2 regions of the Mitsuaria sp. BK037 genome follow, and region 1 is predicted to be linked to the other one. Evidence: predicted binding sites of a transcription regulator. Region 1 holds the regulator's gene; the other holds the start of a gene.
What was found. Region 1 encodes FliA, which starts transcription of late flagellar genes. Its sites were predicted from a motif close to CTAAAGTTTNNNNNNNNNNNGCCGNTA; they were not measured.
Positions count from the first base shown of each region.

Region 2: the regulator FliA is predicted to act here: its motif matches at 7,510-7,536, upstream of FHT37_RS07420 (FlxA-like family protein).

Region 1 is NZ_JACHYS010000001.1:97,691-107,084, forward strand. It holds gene motB (flagellar motor protein MotB) at 1-206, shown strand, start outside; gene cheY (chemotaxis response regulator CheY) at 238-630, shown strand; gene FHT37_RS00450 (protein phosphatase CheZ) at 647-1,282, shown strand; gene FHT37_RS00455 (flagellar biosynthesis protein FlhB) at 1,486-2,682, shown strand; gene flhA (flagellar biosynthesis protein FlhA) at 2,958-5,057, shown strand; gene flhF (flagellar biosynthesis protein FlhF) at 5,054-6,721, shown strand; gene FHT37_RS00470 (flagellar biosynthesis protein) at 7,108-7,929, shown strand; gene FHT37_RS00475 (RNA polymerase sigma factor FliA) at 7,950-8,663, shown strand; gene FHT37_RS00480 (methyl-accepting chemotaxis protein) at 8,808-9,394, shown strand, end outside.
Region 2 is NZ_JACHYS010000001.1:1,796,621-1,806,014, reverse strand. It holds gene FHT37_RS07450 (acyl-CoA carboxylase subunit beta) at 1-362, shown strand, start outside; gene accC (acetyl-CoA carboxylase biotin carboxylase subunit) at 386-2,479, shown strand; gene FHT37_RS07440 (VOC family protein) at 2,491-3,009, shown strand; gene FHT37_RS07435 (hypothetical protein) at 3,096-3,236, shown strand; gene FHT37_RS07430 (cold shock domain-containing protein) at 3,961-6,327, shown strand; gene FHT37_RS07425 (response regulator) at 6,601-7,035, opposite strand; gene FHT37_RS07420 (FlxA-like family protein) at 7,100-7,483, opposite strand; gene FHT37_RS07415 (inositol monophosphatase) at 7,617-8,405, shown strand; gene FHT37_RS07410 (MFS transporter) at 8,465-9,394, shown strand, end outside.

The DNA of each region.
Region 1 (9,394 bases):
TCCTTCGCGTGCAGGGGTTGGCGTCGAGCAAACTGCTGGACACGAAAGACCCCAATGCCCAGGTCAATCGCCGCATCAGCATCATCGTGATGAATCGCGATGCCGAGGATGCGGTGCTGAAGAACCTGCCCGACGAGGACGAGGACACTGCGAATCCTGCGGCGAGCGCGCCGCAGGCCTCAAGTTCCGCGCCCTCCGGCCGATAACACAGCCCTCCAGTCCCCTCAGAGGAACGCCATGAGCACTGACATGAAATTCTTGATCGTCGACGACTTCTCGACCATGCGCCGGATCGTGCGCGGTCTGCTGAAGGAGATCGGCTACAACAACGCCGAAGAGGCGGAAGATGGCGTCGAGGCCCTGAGCATGCTGAAACAGGCGAAATACGATTTCGTCGTCAGCGACATCAACATGCCCAACATGAATGGCTTCGAGCTGCTCAAGGCCATCAAGGAGGACGCGTCGCTGAAGCACCTGCCGGTGCTGATGGTGACGGCCGAGGCCCGCAAGGAAGACATCGTCCTGGCCGCCCAGAGCGGCGCGGCGGGTTACATCGTCAAGCCCTTCACCAAGGCCACGCTGGAAGAAAAAGTCCAGAAGATCATGCAGAAGCTGGCCGCTGCGGCCTGACGCTGGGGAGTCCACCATGCAGATGGAAGAACTGGCCAAACTGTCGCAGGGCAACGAACCGCTGATGGTCTCGCCCGAGGTGTTCCAGCAGATCGGCACGATCACTCGCGTGCTGCACGACACGATGCAGCAGCTGGGCGTGATGCCCAAGTTGCAGGTTGCCACCGACGGCCTGCCCGATGCGCGCAGCCGCCTGACCTACATCGCCAACAAGACCGCCGACGCCGCCAACAAGGTGCTGAACTCGGTCGACCAGGCCAAGGCCGAGCACGCCAAGATCACCGAGGCCGCCAATGCGATGGCCCAGGCGATCACCGCGGACCCGGTCCGCGCGGTGGCTTCGGGTGCGGTGCTCAACTTCGTCAAGGAGGTCGAGTCCTCGACCTCCAAGATCGATACCCACCTGACCGACATCATGCTGTCGCAGGACTTCCATGACCTGACCGGTCAGGTCGTCGCCAAGGTCGTGACCCTGGCCAACGACCTGGAAGATTCGCTGGTGAAGCTGCTGGTCTCGGTGGTGCCGCCGGAGCAGCGCGAGAAGGTCGATCCCAGCATCCTGCAGGGTCCGGTCGTCAGCCACGAAGGCCGTACCGACGTGGTGGCCAATCAGTCCGAAGTGGACGACCTGCTGGCCTCGCTGGGCTTCTGATCGCCCGGCCGGCCGCGAGCCGGCACCCTGCCGAAACCCGCGCCCAGGCGCGGGTTTCTGCTTTCTGGGCGACTGGAACGATGGGCTGAAGGCTGGCTGAGAAGACCGGCTGATTTCCGCCGCTTATCGGGCCAAGCCCGAACAGCGCGCGGCCGAACAATGGCGAGGCTGCGGCATGGGGCTGCGGCGTCCTCATTGCGCACATGGCCGATTCAGACGCACAAGACCGCAACTTACCCGCCTCGCAGAAAAAGATCGAACGATCGCGCAAGGAGGGCCAGTTGCCGCGTTCCCGGGACCTGCCGCATTTCGCGGTCATGGCCACCGGGGCGGCGTTGTTCGCCACCTCGACGCCGTACGCGGTCGACACGCTGCAGCACATGCTCGAAGGGGCGCTGCGTTTCGATGCCGAACAGCTGCGCGCCGCCGGCATGATGACCGAGCGGCTGTCCGCGCTGACCTGGCAGGGCATGGTGCTCGGCCTGCCGGCGATGCTCATCCTGGCGATGGCCGCGATCGCGGCGCACATCGCCTCGGGCGGCTGGAACTTCACGATGAAGCCGCTGAGCCCGAAGTTCACCCACCTGAACCCGGTCACCGGCTTCGGCCGCCTGTTCCAGTGGCAGAACCTGACCACGGCGCTGAAGGCCGTGCTGCTGTCGCTGGTGCTGGGCATCGTCGGCGCGATCGCGCTGAAGGACCGCATCGCAGGCTTCGTCGGGATCATGTCGGTGCCGCTGCCTTCCGCGCTCGCCTTCGCGGGCAAGCAACTGATGGGCGGCCTGATGATGCTTGGCCTGTGCCTGGCGCTGTTCGCCGTCATCGACGTGCCGCTGCAGCGCCACCTCTACCTGAAGCGGTTGAAAATGTCCCGCGAGGAGGCCAAGAACGAGCTCAAGGAAGCCGAAGGCAACCTCGAGATGAAGCACAAGATGCGCCACAAGGCCCGCGAGCTGGTGAAGCGCCGCATGCTGGCGGCGGTGCCCAAGGCGGACCTGGTCGTGATGAACCCGACCCACTATGCGGTCGCGATCGCCTACGACGAAACCCAGTTCGGCGCGCCGCGGGTGGTGGCCAAGGGCCTGGACCTGCTGGCCTTCAAGATCCGCGACATCGCCAAGGAGAGCAAGGTGCCGGTGCTGCAGGCGCCGGCCCTGGCCCGTGCCCTGTACGCCCACGCCGAGCTGGACCGGGAGATCCCCGGCGCGCTGTTCGGCGCGGTGGCGCAGGTGCTGGCGTACGTGTACCAGCTCAAGGCGGCGCTCAAGGGGCAGGGCATGGCGCCGAACGCGGCTCCGAACCCGGCCGTGCCGGACGAGCTCGACCCGCACAAGAAGCCGGGTTGGACGCCGCCGGAGGACGAGGCGGAGGACGCTTTCCCTGAAGGGCGTCCGGGCTGATCGCCCAGCGGAAGACCGAGCCGTCGAAAGACCGAGCCGTCGGGAGACCGAGCCAGCGGCGGGCAGGACGGTGCCCCCTTTCCGCTCAGACGCCTGCGCCCGCTCGGCATTCGCTTCAAGGGGGCACCGCCCCGCCCGCCGCTCCACCAATGGCGCGGTTCGGGGGGGAAAAGGCCCGCTTATCGGGCTAAAGGGCGGTCGGGCTCCGCCGAACAATGGCGGGGCTCGATGGTCTCGTCGAGTTCCCCGTTGAACCCAGGCAGAAGGTAAACCCGATGAACGAGCTCATGGCCCGTTTGCAGAACCTCCTCGGACCCCGCGCCGCCATCGTGCAGGCGCTCGGGGCACCGATCGCCATCATCATCATCCTGTCGATGATGGTGCTGCCGCTGCCCGCCTTCGCCCTGGACCTGTTCTTCACCTTCAACATCGCCATGTCCATCATGGTGATGCTGGTGGCCTCGCAGATGGTCAAGCCGCTGGACTTCGCGGCCTTCCCGACCGTGCTGCTGATCACCACGCTGCTGCGCCTGTCGCTGAACGTCGCCTCCACCCGCGTGGTGCTGCTGGAAGGCCACACCGGCGCCGGCGCCGCCGGCAAGGTGATCGAATCCTTCGGCCACTTCCTGATCGGCGGTAACTTCGCCGTCGGCCTGATCGTGTTCGCGATCCTGGTGGTCATCAACTTCATCGTGGTGACCAAGGGCGCCGAACGCATCGCCGAGGTCGGCGCCCGCTTCACCCTCGACGCGATGCCCGGCAAGCAGATGGCCATCGACGCCGACCTGTCCGCCGGCCTGATCGACGAGAAGGAAGCCAAGCGCCGCCGCGCCGAACTGGGCGACGAAGCCGACTTCTTCGGCTCCATGGACGGTGCCTCGAAGTTCGTCCGCGGCGACGCGATCGCCGGCATCCTGATCCTGTTCATCAACATCATCGGCGGCTTCGTGATCGGCGTGGCCCAGCACGGGCTGTCCGCCGGCCAGGCCGCCGACAGCTACATCCTGCTGGCCGTCGGCGACGCGCTGGTGGCCCAGATCCCGGCGCTGCTGATCTCGGTGTCCTCGGCGCTGGTGGTGTCGCGCGTGGGCAAGGACAAGGACGTGGGCCAGATGATCGGCTCGCAGGTGTTCGGCTCGACCAAGGCGGTGGCCATCACCGCCGGCGTGATCGGCCTGCTGGGCCTGATCCCGGGCATGCCGCACCTGGTCTTCCTGATGATCGCCGGCGCGATGGGGTATCTGGCGTACTGGCTGCGAACCAAGGAGCAGGCCAAGCAGGCCGCCGAGCTGAAGAAGCCGGCCGCCCCGGTGCCGGGCGCGCCGAACCCGGATGCCGAGGCCTCCTGGGACGACGTGCAAGCCGTGGACACCCTGGGCCTGGAAGTGGGTTACCGCCTGATCACGCTGGTGGACAAGTCGCGCGAAGGCGACCTGCTCAGCCGCATCAAGGGCGTGCGCCGCAAGTTCGCGCAGGACATCGGCTTCCTGCCGCCCTCGGTGCACATCCGGGACAACCTGGAGCTGCGCCCCAGCCAGTACCGCGTGACGCTGCGCGGCGCGGTGATCGGCGAGGCGGAGGCCTACCCGGGCATGTGGCTGGCGATCAACCCCGGTCACGCGACGCAGAAGCTGATCGGGACGCCGACGACGGATCCCGCCTTCGGACTCCCGGCGGTCTGGATCGAGGAGCGGCAACGGGATATGGCGCAAATGGCGGGATTTACCGTCGTTGATTGCGCGACCGTGGTGGCCACGCATCTCTCACACTTGCTGCAAGTTCACGCGGCCCGATTGTTGGGCCGGGTGGAAACCCAGCAGCTGGTGGATCACCTCACCAAGCAAGCGCCTCAGCTCATCGAAGACGTGATTCCAAAGATGGTCAATGTCGCCGCCCTGCAACGAGTCCTCCAGTTCCTGCTGGAAGAGGGCGTGCACATCCGCGACATGCGCTCCATCGTGGAAAGCCTGGCGGAGAACGCCACGCAGACCACCGATCCGGCCGAGCTGGCCCGTCGCATCCGCATCCACATCGCCCCGGCGATCGTGCAGCAGATCTACGGTCCGGCCAAGGAACTGGATGTCATCGCCCTCGATCCGGAGCTGGAGCGCCTGGTCACGCAGGCCCTGCACTCGCCTCACGGCGCGGCGCTGGATCCCGGTGTGGCCGACACGCTTGCGCGGAGTGCCGCCCAGACCGCCCAGTCCCAGGAGGACCGTGGTTTGCCCGCCTGCCTGCTGGTGCCTGACCTGATCCGCGCGCCCCTGGCCCGACTGCTCAAGCGCGCTGCGCCGCGGCTGAAGGTCCTGGGACACAGCGAGATTCCTGAAACGCACACGATCCGCATCGGCTCCATCATCGGAGGCACGGCATGAACGTCAAACGCTTTACCGCCCGCAATTCCCGCGAAGCCATGGCCCTGGTCCGCCAGGCCTTCGGCGACGACGCGGTCGTGCTCTCCAACAAGCCCTGCCCGGAAGGCGTGGAAGTGCTGGCGATGGCGCCGGAAGGCATGTCGCAGATCGAGCGCGTGGCCGCCCAGGCGCCCCGCGCCGCCGCCGCGCCGCGCCAGGCCGCCCAGCCGCAGCGCCAGGAAGCGCAACCGCGCCAGGCCCTCAAGCAGCGTCTGGCCGCGTCGCCGGCCCCGCAGCGCGCCGAGCCCGGCTTCGGTGGCTCGGTCGGCGAGGACGTCAACGCGATGGCCATGAGCACGCTGTCCTTCCAGGACTACGTGCGCGAGCGCATGCTCAAGCGCCGCTCGGCCGAGCTCAACGGCCTGCCCGATCCGATGATCGACGAGCCGGCGCCCCCCGCGTACGCGCAGGCGCAGATGAATGAATCGGTCGCCTCGATGGCCGCGCAGCGCGACCAGCGCGCCCGTGCCGCGATGCAGACCCTGGGCGCGCGCCGTGTCGACGAGCGCGCGTATGAACAGCCCGCTCCGGCGCCCGCGCCGCGCATCGTGCCGCCGGTGCTGCGCGACGAGATCCGCGTGCAGCAGCCGGTCGCCGACCTGGGCGGCGTCGGTGGCGGCTTCGGCGGCCATCCGCTGAACGACATGCCCGCGTCGTCGCGTCGCGAGCAGGAAATGATGTCCGAGCTGCGCGCCATGAAGGGCATGATCGAGGAGCGCTTCGGCGCCCTGGCCTTCATGGAGAAGCTGCAGCGCCAGCCCGCGCAGGCCCGCCTGACGCAGAAGCTGCTGGACGCCGGGTTCTCGCCCGCGCTGGTGCGCAAGCTGGTCGAGGGCCTGCCGGCCCAGATGACCGAGGAATCGGAATCGCAGGCCTGGGCCTCGAACGTGCTGGCCCGCAACGTCCACACCGCCGAGCAGATGCCGGCGCTGGAAGACCAGGGCGGCGTGTTCGCGATGATCGGCTCGACCGGCGTCGGCAAGACAACGACGACGGCCAAGATCGCCGCGGCCTTCGCCACCAAGTACGGCGCGAGCCAACTGGGCCTGATCACCTTGGACGCCTACCGGATCGGCGCTCACGAGCAACTGCGCGCCTATGGCCGCATCCTCGGCGTGCCGGTGCACACGGCGCATGACCGCGCCTCGCTGGAAGACCTGCTGGAGCTGCTGGCCGGCAAGAAGATGGTGCTGATCGACACGGCCGGCACGGCCCAGCGCGACAGCCGCACCGCCGAGCTGCTGGACATGCTGGCGCACAAGAGCATCAAGCGCATCCTGGTCGTCAACGCGGCGCAGCAGGGCGAGACGATCGAGGACGTGGTCGGCGCCTGGCGCGGCGCAGAAGCGCAGGGCGTGATCCTGTCCAAGCTGGACGAGGCGGTGAAGCTGGCCCCGGCGCTGGACACGGTGATCCGCCACAAGCTGCGGGTGCTGGGCGTCACCAACGGCCAGCGCGTGCCGGAAGACTGGCATCGCCTGTCGTCGCAGGCCCTGGTGCAGCGCGCGCTGCGCAGCCACGGCCAGTCGGCCTGGCGCATGGACGCCTCCGACGTCAACCTGATCTTCACCGCCGGCTCCGTCGGCGCGTCGGCCGGCGCAGCCTCGCCCATGGGCCTGAACTGACCGAACAACACCCCCTCCTGACTCCCTCGCCCGCTTGCTTGCGGGAGAGGGTGGGGGTGAGGGTGGTGGCCGTCCCCGAACGCCTCGAACCTGGGAAGAGCCATGCTCTTCCCTTCTGTCGTTGGGGCTTTGTTAACCCGACGTTGCAGCATGGTGGTCAACTTGTCCTGTGCGCGACCCAGGCCGGCAACGGCCTGAAGTCGCCGGGCCAGAGGCAAGCGAGGGCGAAAGCGGCAGAGAAAAGCGGGGTGTTTCCCCCTTTCAATTCCGCGTCGAAGGGTGGCCCCCGGGGCGAAACTTCCGGTAACGGCTCCAGCAATGGCGCTTCTCTGTCAGAGGGAAACGACCGCTGGAACCCAACACGTAAGACGACACAGAGCAGCCCAATGCGCGATTTCAGCAATGCTCCCAAGGACCAGGCCGACGGCCTGCGACGCCTCTTCGCCACCGCGCGGGTGCGGGTGGTGCCGGTGGTGAGCAATCCGCATGTCATGGGCAGCGGCGCGCTGCTCGAAGGCATGTGCGCCGCCTTCGCCGAGCTGGGTCTGCACACGCTGGTGGTGGACGCCGGCGAGCAGGCCTCGGCGCCGTCCGACCTCGCGGCGGTGGACCTGGCGGCCTGCGTGGAGGCGCTGTCGGCCAAGGTGTCCTTCCTGGCCGCGCGCGGACTGCCGCTGCGCTACATCAACGCCAACGGCTCGGCCGCCCAGTTCCTGGAAGCGGTGACCGACGCGGCCCCGTTCGCGGACGTGATCCTGCTGCACGCCAGCGCGGCCGAACTGAGCCGCGTGCTGGTCTCGCGCGAGGTGCGTCCGGTGCTGCTGGCCGACACCGACGTGCAGAGCGTGACCTACGCCTACGCCGGCATGAAGTGGTTGACGCAGCGGGCGGGCCTGATGGTCTACAGCCTGCTGCTGGCCTGCAATCCGCAGCTGCGCCTGGCCGAGCGGATCGCGCAGCAGCTTTCGAGCTGCGGCGATGGTTTCCTCGGCGCGGTGCTGCGCGAGTGGGCCTGCCTGGATCCCCGCCAGCCGGTGACGGCGCCGTTGACGCACGAGATGCGTCACATGGCGCGCGAGCTGCTGCTGGCGTCGGTGCCTGGCGCGGCGCTGGACAGCGCCGCCGATGCGATGCCGCTGCGTCCGCGGCCGATGTGGCAGCCCAAGGCCGGCCGCGCCCCGCAAGGCGTGACCCTGGCTGCGCATTGACCCGGATGGGAGACGAGACGATGTACACCGCCAAGGGTCAACTCGACAACAACTCGCTGATCCGCCAGTACAGCCCGCTGGTGCGCCGCCTAGCGCATCAGATGATCGCCAAGCTGCCGGCCAATGTGGAGCTGGACGACCTGATCCAGGTCGGCCTGATCGGCCTGACCGACGCGCTGTCGCGCTTCGACACGGCGCAGGGCGTGCAGTTCGAGACCTTCGCGACGCAGCGCATCCGCGGCGCGATGCTCGACGAGCTGCGCGGCAGCGACTGGATGAGCCGCGGCAACCGGCGCCAGCAGCGCTCGATCGAGAGCGCGGTGCACAAGCTCGAGCAGAAGCTGGGCCGTCCGCCGCAGGAATCAGAGATCGCCGCGGAAATGGGCATCTCGCTGGGCGAGTACCAGGAGATGCTGGGCAAGGTGCGCGGCACGCAGCTCGTCTATCTGGAGGACATCTCCGGGGATGACGACAGCGACGACTACCTCGACCGCCACGTCAGCGACGAGTCGGCCGATCCGATGTCGATGCTGCGCGACCACCGCATGCGCGAGGCGCTGGTGGAGGCCATCAAGAACCTGCCGGAGCGCGAGGGCTACGTCATGTCCATGTACTACGAACATGACATGAACCTGAAAGAGATCGCCGCCGTGCTGAAGGTGACCGAATCGCGGGTGTGCCAGCTGCACAGTCAAGCGATTGCCCGATTGCGCGTGAAGCTGCGCGACTGGTAAAACGGGCCGCACAGCGGCCGCAGTCCTTGTGGTCCAAACACCATGGGGGAGCGTCCGATGTGGGACTCATTGCGCAGGCGAGCCGGGAAGGCGTCGCCTGACGCGTCGGAGGGCGGCGCCGGGATCGGTCCGCGCGAGCCGACGATGCAAGGCAAGACCACCACCGTCGTCCGGGAGCTGTCGGGTGGCGTGTCCAAGCTGGGCCGCGACGCGGCCGAAGTCCGCGGGCTGCTGGAGGACACGCAGAAGGTCGTGACCTCGCAGGCGCAGGCGATGCAGGCGCTGGGCGCGGAGCTCGAGCAGGTCCGGCACGCGCAGGACGGCATCAACCAATCGACGAACCAGACCCGCGAGGCGGTGGAGCGCGCACGCACGGCGCTGTCCGGCGTGGGCGACGAGGTCGGCGAGATCGTCTCGACGCTGCGGCTGGTGAGCGACGCCGCGTCGGAGATCACGAAGATCGCGCTGCAGACGCGACTGGTCGCCTTCAACGCGTCGGTCGAGGCCAAGCGCGCCGGCGAGGCCGGACGCGGTTTCGGCGTCGTGGCGGACGCAGTGAAGGACCTGGCGGCGCAGGTCGAGGCGTCCTCGAAGGCGATCATGGGCACGGTAGGGACGCTGGACTCGCGGATCGAGAGCTTCAGCCGCGAGCTGCGGGCGGACGGCGCGGGAGGTGCCGCGCAGAGCAAGATCCACCAGGCCTTCGCGGATGTGGAGGTCGACGTGGACCT
Region 2 (9,394 bases), 1.7 Mb from region 1:
TACCCAAGGTGACGGTGATCACGCGCAAGGCCTATGGCGGCGCGTATGACGTGATGAGCTCCAAGCACCTGCGCGGCGACGTCAACTTCGCCTGGCCCAATGCCGAGATCGCGGTGATGGGCGCCAAGGGCGCGGTGGAGATCATCTTCCGCGAGGACAAGAACGATCCGGCCAAGCTGGCCGCGCGCGAGGCCGAGTACAAGGCGCGCTTCGCCAACCCGTTCGTGGCCGGCGCGCGTGGTTTCATCGACGACGTCATCCAGCCGCACGAGACGCGCAAGCGCATCTGCCGCTCGCTGGTGATGCTCAAGGACAAGCAGCTCGAGAACCCGTGGCGCAAGCACGGGAACATCCCCCTCTGACCGGCGCGCAGGAGACGCAGAACATGTTCAAGAAGATCCTGATCGCCAATCGCGGTGAGATCGCGTGCCGCGTGATCAAGACGGCGAGGAAGATGGGCATCGCCACGGTGGCGGTGTATTCGGAGGCGGACAAGGACGCCCGCCACGTGGCGCTGGCCGACGAGGCCGTGCTGCTGGGTCCGGCGCCCTCGCGCGAGTCCTACCTGGTGGCCGACAAGATCATCGCCGCGGCGAAGCAGACCGGCGCCCAGGCCATCCATCCCGGCTATGGCTTCCTGTCGGAGAACGAGGACTTCGCGCGCCGCGTGGAGGAGGAAGGCCTGGTCTTCATCGGGCCCAAGCACTACTCGATCGCGGCGATGGGCGACAAGATCGCCTCGAAGAAGCTCGCGGGCGAGGCGCAGGTCAACACCATCCCCGGCCACAACCAGCCGATCGAATCGCCCGACGAGGCCGTGGCCATCGCCCATCGCATCGGCTACCCGGTGATGATCAAGGCGAGCGCGGGCGGCGGCGGCAAGGGGCTGCGCGTCGCGTTCAACGACAAGGACTGCCACGACGGCTTCACCAGCTGCCGCAACGAGGCGCGCGCGAGCTTCGGCGACGACCGCGTGTTCATGGAGAAATTCGTCGAGTCCCCGCGCCACATCGAGATCCAGGTGCTGGGCGACGCACAGGGCAACGTGGTTTACCTGTGGGAGCGTGAGTGCTCGATCCAGCGCCGCCACCAGAAGGTGATCGAGGAGGCGCCGTCGCCCTTCATCAGCGAGGCCACGCGCCGCGCGATGGGCGAGCAGGCGGTGGCGCTGGCCAAGGCGGTGAAGTACCAGAGCGCGGGCACGGTGGAGTTCGTGGTCGGCAAGGACCAGTCCTTCTACTTCCTGGAGATGAACACGCGGCTGCAGGTCGAGCATCCGGTCACCGAGTGCATCACCGGGCTGGATCTGGTCGAGCTGATGATCCGCGTCGCCGCGGGCGAGCCGCTGCCGTTCAAGCAGGACGAGATCCGGCGCGAGGGCTGGGCGATCGAATGCCGCATCAACGCGGAGGATCCGTTCCGCAACTTCCTGCCGTCGACCGGCCGGCTGGTGAAGTACCAGCCTCCGGAGACCTCGATGGAGGCGGCCGGCGAGGCGCGCTTCGGCGTGCGCGTGGACACCGGCGTCTTCGACGGCGGCGAGATCCCGATGTTCTACGACTCGATGATCGCCAAGCTGATCGTGCACGGCCGCGACCGCGACGACGCGATCGCCAAGATGCGCGAGGCGCTCAATGGCTTCGTGATCCGCGGCATCTCGAGCAACATCCCGTTCCAGTCGGCGCTGCTGGCGCATCCGGACTTCCGCTCGGGCGACTTCAACACCGGCTTCATCGCGCAGCACTACGGCAGCGGCTTCCACGCCGAGGACGTGCCGCACGACGATCCGGACTTCCTGGTGGCGCTGGCCGGCTTCATCCGCCGCAAGGCCCGCGAGCGCGAGGCCGGCATCACCGGCCAGCTGCCGGGGCATGAGGTCCGCATCGAGCATGACTATGTCGCCGTGGTCAGCGAAGGGCAGGGCAGCTTCCGGCGGTATCCGCTCAACATCACCGAGTACGTCGGCGCGCAGGGCGAGGCGCTGATCCACGTCGGCGCCGAGGGCGCGGATGGCGTCGAGGGCCGCGGCCAGGCGCAGGGCGGCGGCAAGTCCTACCGCATCGTCAGCACTTCGCGGCTGAACGACACGCGGCTCTTCGGCACCGTGAACGGACGGCCCTTCGTCGCCCAGGCCGAGCGCGGCACGCCGAGGGCGCCGCTGGCGTATCGCATCCAGCACAACGGGCGCGCGATCGAGGTGACGGTGCTGTCGCCGCGCGCGGCGGAGCTCCACCGGCTGATGCCCTACAAGGCGCCGCCGGACACCAGCAAGCTGCTGCTGTCGCCGATGCCGGGGCTGCTGGTCCACATCGCCGTGCAGCCGGGGCAACTGGTGCAAGCCGGCGAACGGCTGGCGGTGATCGAGGCGATGAAGATGGAGAACATCCTCACCGCGACGCAGGACGTGAAGGTCGCCGAGGTGCTGGCCAAGGTGGGCGAGAGTCTGGCGGTCGACCAGCCGATCGTGCGTTTCGAATGAAGGGGCAGGCCATGACCGCATCCGCAACGACGACCGCAACGACCACCGCATCCACGACCGCCGCGGCGAAGCCCTACCGCATCCTCGGCATCCAGCAGATCGCGATCGGCGGCCGGGACAAGACGGCGCTGCGCCGGCTGTGGGTGGACGTGCTGGGGCTGCAGGTCACCGGCAACTTCGTCTCGGAGCGCGAGAACGTCGACGAGGACATCTGCGCCATCGGCAGCGGGCCGCACAAGGTCGAGGTCGACCTGATGCAGCCGCTGGATCCGGAGAAGAAACCGGCCGTGCATGCGACGCCGCTGAACCACGTCGGCCTGTGGGTCGACGACCTGCGGAAGGCGGTCGAGTGGATGACGGCCAACGGCGTGCGATTCGCGCCGGGCGGCATCCGCAAGGGCGCGGCCGGCTACGACATCTGCTTCATCCATCCGAAGAGCAATGACGAGTTCCCGATCGGGGGCGAGGGCGTGCTGATCGAGCTGGTGCAGGCGCCGGAGGACGTGGTGAAGGCGCTGGGAGGCGGCTGAGCGCGGCGCGTCCATGGCCGCCATTCGTCGAGCCAGGGACGCGGCTCTACGACGATCCGCTGCTGTCCGCTGAACAGGGAGGGCTCGTGGTCCATGAGCTGATCGACCTGCTTGCGCAGCACGGCAGCGCGTCCAATCCTGCGCTGGCAAGAGTCGCTTTGAAGCTGATGACGTTTTTCAGCGTCGCGCATCGAGCGGGGCTCGACGTACGCGGACACAGCGATTGAGAGCCAGGCCCAAGGAACAGCGCGTGACGCGCGATGTGCTCGGGCTCACCCGCAGATTCCAGAGGTCGATAGAGCTTATCGTCGCGGCGATCGAAGGTGTGATCAGCTACGAGCTGCGAACTGACGCTTTACCACTGCGACGGTCGGGCAATTGTTGCTCGGGTCATGCTGCAGTCTCCCGGCGACCGATGCAGCGCTGAGATCATGCGAAGGCGGGGGCATAGACGAGCTACCCGACGCAACATCGACCTGCTTGTGGACCTGGGTTAACGAGAGGCACTGCCGAGGTCCGGTTAGTCAAGAATACAAAAAAGCAAATTCTAAGAGGCAGCTTCTTGTCATCGGACAGTCTTATCCAAGGGAGGATAAAATGAATGGATTAGTCGCGACTCGAAATACATGCTTCGCAATAATATCGGCGATCGAGAGCGATTTTCGATCTCTCTTTATTGCGCTCGGTGATCCAGCAGATCTTCTCCCTTTAGATGTTAGAGAGAGCGCTGCCAGACGTAGAAATCTGGATGTCCGACTGGAAGGGGACTCAGCGGCGGTTTCTGATGTGGACTTGCTTCCCTATATCGACTTCGCGGATGTCGCGAAGATCACGGAGTCGAAAATCGCAAGCAGACACGAAACTCAACGAACGTGGCTTGTCGACGCCGCTAAGCGATTGGTCGCTCTTGCGCCGGCTCGGAATAGAGTTTGCCACTCTAGGCCTTTAGAGATGGAGGACCTACCTGGACTGGTTGACTTTTCTGATCATCTGCTGAGGCAAGGTTGCCCTTTTCCATTTTTATCTTTGTCGCAGGTTCGGGAAAGGCTCGGAGAAGAACCCGGTTTCGTCTTTACCCTGCAAATCCCGTCGTACTGGACGGAACGGGCCAAGATTCACCATAATCTTCCGATTCCAGAGTTTGATGAAACGGGGTTTGTTGGTCGGCAAGCTGACAGAATGCAAGTTCTGAAGCTTCTAAAGTCACATTATCCAGTTGTGACAATTGTGGGTGAGGGGGGGATTGGGAAAACCGCCTTGGCGTTGCGTTGCTTGTATGATGTATTGGACGCTCCAGACGGCTTTGATGCAATAATTTGGGTTTCGTTGAAATCAACGACTCTTACTGCGGCGGGTGTACGTCAACTGAATGGTGCGATCACCTCTACGCTCGGGCTGCTGTCTGAGGTGGCTAAACAGCTTGGTGCCACAGTTTCTGCAAGGTCAGAAGAGGAATATATAGACGAGATTATAGAATATCTTGGGCTATATAAAATTCTGATTGCAATTGACAACCTGGAGACAGTTTCTGTAGGGCCATTGCGCGATCTCCTTCTGCGCGTGCCCTCAACCTCCAAAGTCCTTCTTACGTCTAGAGTAGGTCTAGGTGAGTTTGAAGCTAGATACGCTCTTCAAGGGTTGGAAGACAAAGCTGCCGTAGTCCTAATGCGGTCACTTGCGCGCGTTCTGGCGGTTGGTGCGTTGCAAAAAATGGATGATGGCAATCTCAAAGGCTATTCCAAGAAGCTGTTTCACAACCCTCTTCTCATTAAGTGGTTTGTGGCGGGGGTGGCTCGAGGTGCTGACGCGAATTCTCTTGTTGCGAGCGGTGGTACGGAATTCTCCGCGGCCATCGCTTTTTGCTTTCAGAACTTGTATGAGCGCCTCGGCGATCCCGAACGCGCCGTCGTTGCTTGTTTGGCCAGCGCAAGGCGTCCACTCACCTCAGCTGAAATGCATTTTTTGATGCCTGAGTTGTCTGCGCTGGACTTGGAGGTTGCGCTTATTGCTTTGCACAATTCCAGTATTGTTGTTCGAACCAAAAATGGTACTGATGGATTTGAATATTCACTTTCTGATTCAACAACTGGATTCGTGGGGCGACATGCTCCGCCAAATCAAGACTTCTTTATGAAGATTCAGGCTAAGCTGCAAGATCTTCGAATTGTTTTGGTCCAGGAGTCGGTTCGCGAAAGTAGGTATGAACTCGACCCATTTTTCGTTAGAAGTGGTGAGGGACGAGATGAGAGGATTTGTGCCACCTACTTGCGTCGTTCGCTCGACGGGTTGCGCAGAGGAGACTTTGATTATGCTCGGCGAGAGGTGGTCGAGGCTCGGCGCTTGGCGCCCCAAAGTGGTGAGGCAGCGCGTATTGCGGGACTTGTCGAAGAAAGGTCGGGAGATTTCTATCAGGCATATCGCTATTATGACGAGGCGGTAGATTTGGATGCGAGTTCGCGCATATCTAGGTATTGCTTTGGTATGTTTCTCATGAATAATATGGGCGAGGTTGATGGAGCAATGCTTCAGTTCGAGGCGGCACTGAAATTGGATGAAAAGAATCCAACGCTTCTGACTGCAATGGCTATGGCGCTTACTAGAATTGGTCAGTTTTCAAAGGCTGCCACAATTCATGAGGAATTGCTGGCTTCGATCGCAACGCGGGAGCGGCGTTGGCGACTAACGGGGGTTGACCAAGCTGCCGACTGTTATCGCCGGTGGGGTTTTCGTGCGTGGGAGCAGAAGGAGTACTCAGTTGCGCAGGGACACTTTCGCAGAGCGATGACAATCATCGAAAACTCGGCGGCTCTCGGCGATGTAGATGACAAGCTCCTAGGCACCGTTGCGAAAATTCTTGGCGATGGTCTGTCGCGTCGCGAGTTCTCGGAGCCCGTTGGCTATGTGGAATTCTTAGTTTCGAGTGCAGAAAGAATTCAAATCGCGAGTGGTAAAAAGTCAATTCCGTTTATGTCTGGCGGATGGGCAGCTCTGAAGAATATCGAGTGGCTCCCGGCACTTCGCGCTAGGCTTATGAGCCTAGACCGTGATCATACGGCCGCGCGTGAAATTAATGAATCGATTGGATCGGGGGCAGGGCGCGGAATTGATCATGATGGACGGCGCCGCGGCACGGTTCACAACCTCCAAGTCAGCTTCGGATTCCTCGTGGAAGGAGATGGATCGCGATTGTTCTTCCATAAGAATTCGCTTCGCCCGGAGTTGCCTTGGGAGGATCTGAGGGCCGGACAGCAAGTGATGTTCTCTCTGGGTGAAAACGAGAAGGGCCTATGCGCGATCGATATTGGATTGATTAGTTAGAGCATGTAGCGATGGTCTAGCCACGGAGCTTCTCAACGTGCAGACCGTCCTACCGGACTAGCACCGGGCAGCAAGCCAAATCGGGAGAAGGTTAAAAGCTTCGTGCGTGCGAATGGCTCGGTGGCGTCGAGCGGCATGGACCCACCGCTGCAAGCACGTGGGGACGCACGCGACGAATGCCTTCGTACCCTCTTGCCGGCGTTGTTAGTTAGATCCGTTACCGGCGTTACGGGCAACGCGCCACCTGCGGCTGCAGCGGGTGGCGAGGGCGCGTCAGTCGACCAAGATGTTCCGGTTCTTCAGCGTCAGGTGGATCTTGTCGCCGACCGTGTCCTTGTTGAACGGCTTGACGATGTAGCCGGTCGCGCCGAGCTGCGCGGCGCGGATGATGTCTTCCTTGCGGCCCTCGGCGGTGACCAGCAGCACCGGGATCGTGCGCAGCGAGTCGCCTTCGGGCCTGGTGCGCAGCGCCTCCAGCAGCTGGAAGCCGTTCATCACCGGCATGTTCACGTCGCTGAGCACGAAGTGCACCGGCTCGCCGGACTCGGCCGACAGCTCCAGCTGCCGCAGCGCCGCCTTGCCGTCCTCGGCCTCCAGGATCTTCTTGAAGCCGAGCTCGCGCAGCAGCCCGGAGATGATCCGGCGCATGGTCGAGAAGTCGTCGACCACCAGGAAACAGAATTCTTCGCGCTTGATCGTCGTGACCATCTGACACCTCTTCAGGCGGGGAATCGTAGCGCGGCAGGATCCGCGCCCGAGCGCCCGGCGCGCGTCACGCGACCTCGTCCAGCAGCGCGCCCAGCATCGACGTCGCCGGCGAGCGCCGGCCCACCGGCTCCTCCTCGGCGCGAGCCGTCGTCGGTGCCGTCGGCGGGGCGCTGCGGGCCGCGGCCTTCGCCTGGGCGGCTTCCGCGGCCGCCTTCTGGATCTGCGCGATCTGCTCCATCACCATCTGCATCTGCGTCTGGAGCAGCTTCTGGCGCTTGTCCTTGGCGGACGCGTCCATCGTCGAATCGGTCGCCAGGTCCTTCATCTGCTTCTGCAATTGCTTGAGCTGGGCCTGCAGGCGGGCGATCTGCGCATCGCTGCCCGACCCCGAAGGCGCGGACGTGGACGATCCGGCGGGGGCGGCGGCGGTGGGAACGGCGACATGCATGGAAACTCCTTCGGCAACCCTCGGGATATCGACCGCCGGGGGCAGGTCTTGAGCGTCGTCCGGGCGCATGCCGCGCAGCGTGCCGGCGCGCCTGTCGCCGCGAGGGGCAAGCCCGTGCGGGTAGCATCGCCGGATGAGCGCCACCCGTCCCGATCCCGTCGCCGAGCTGTTGCGGCACGCCGCCACCACCTACATCGCGCCGCGCTTCCGCCGCCTGGCGGATGACGACGTGATGCAGAAGGCGCCCGGCGAATGGGTCACGACGGTGGACCGGGAGGTCGAGGCCTTCCTGACCCCCGAGCTGCGCGCGCTGGTGCCGGGCTCGCGCGTGGTCGGGGAAGAGCAGTGCGCGGAGACCCCGGAGCTGCTGGACCAGCTCGACGAGGGTCAGGTGTGGCTGGTCGATCCGCTGGATGGGACCTTCAACTTCATCTCGGGACGCGAGCCGCTGTCGTCGATGGTGGCGCTGCTCGAGGATGGCGTGGCGGTCGGCGCCTGGATGCTCGATCCGATCGGCGGCGTGCTGCACCACGCGCGGCGCGGGCAGGGCGCCTGGCGCGAGGGCGAGCGGCTGAAGGCGGCGCCGGGACCCGGGCTGCGCCGCGCGGTCGTCAAGACGCGCTTCCTGCCGCAGGAACATCAGGCCCGCGTGGCGACCTGGCAAGGCGTCGAGATCCTCCCGGGCTTGAACTGCGCCGGCGCGGAATACCCTGCGCTCGTCGAGGGCGCCTTCGACGCGACGCTCTACTGGCGCAAGCTGGCCTGGGACCACGCGCCCGGCACGCTGTTCGTCACCGAGGCGGGCGGCGTCGCCGCGCGGCTGGACGGCACGCCGTACCGCGCGGGCGACCGCGAGCCTGGGTTGCTCGTGGCGCGCAGCCCCGAGGTGTGGGACGAAGCCGCGGCGGCCTGGAGGGCCTGACCGAGCCTGCGCCGTCGAACGCCCCGAGCGGGGAACGCCGATTGCCGCATCGCCCGTCGATGACGGCCTCGCTCGCTTCCCTGGACATCGCCCGCCGGCTCGATCGGCTCCCTTGGTCACGCTGGCACTGGCGCGTGGTGCTCGCGCTGGGCGTGGCCTGGGTGCTGGACGGCCTGGAGGTGACGCTGGTCGGCTCCGTCGGCGCCGTGCTGGAGCGACCTGACACGCTGGGGCTGTCCGCGGTGCAGGTCGGCTGGTCCGGCTCGCTCTACCTGGCCGGCGCGATCGTTGGCGCACTGGTCTTCGGGCGCCTGTCCGACCGGCTCGGCCGCAAACGGCTGTTCCTCGCCACGCTGGCCGTCTACGCCGTCGCGACGCTCGCCACCGCCTTCTCGACCGATTTCGCGTTCTTCGCGCTGTGCCGCTTCGTCACCGGCCTGGGCATCGGCGGCGAATACGCCGCCATCAACTCCGCCATCGATGAACTGGTGCCCGCCCGCGTGCGCGGCCGCGTGAACCTCGCGATCAACGGCAGCTTCTGGATCGGTGCCGCGCTCGGCGCCGCGGCCAGCCTGCTGCTGCTGCATCCGGACGTGCTCGGTCCGGTGCGGGGCTGGCGCGTCGGCTTTGCGATGGGGGCGTTGCTGGCGGTGGCCATGGTGCTGGTGCGCCGTCACGTGCCCGAAAGCCCGCGCTGGCTGCTGCGCCACGGCCGCGTCGAGGAGGCGCAGCGCATCCTGGCCGACATCGAGGCGCAGGTCGCCGCCCAGCACGGTCCCTTGCCCGAGGTGCCGCCGGTCGCGCGCCGGGAGCACCGCCGCGCGGTGCCCGACCTGCGCGAGGTGCTGCACGTGCTGCTGCGGCGCTATCGGACGCGCAGCGCCGTGGCGCTGGCGCTGATGCTGGCGCAGGCCTTCTTCTACAACGCGATCTTCTTCAGCTATGCGCTGGTGCTCACCCGCTTCTATGGCGTCGAGGACCACCGCGTG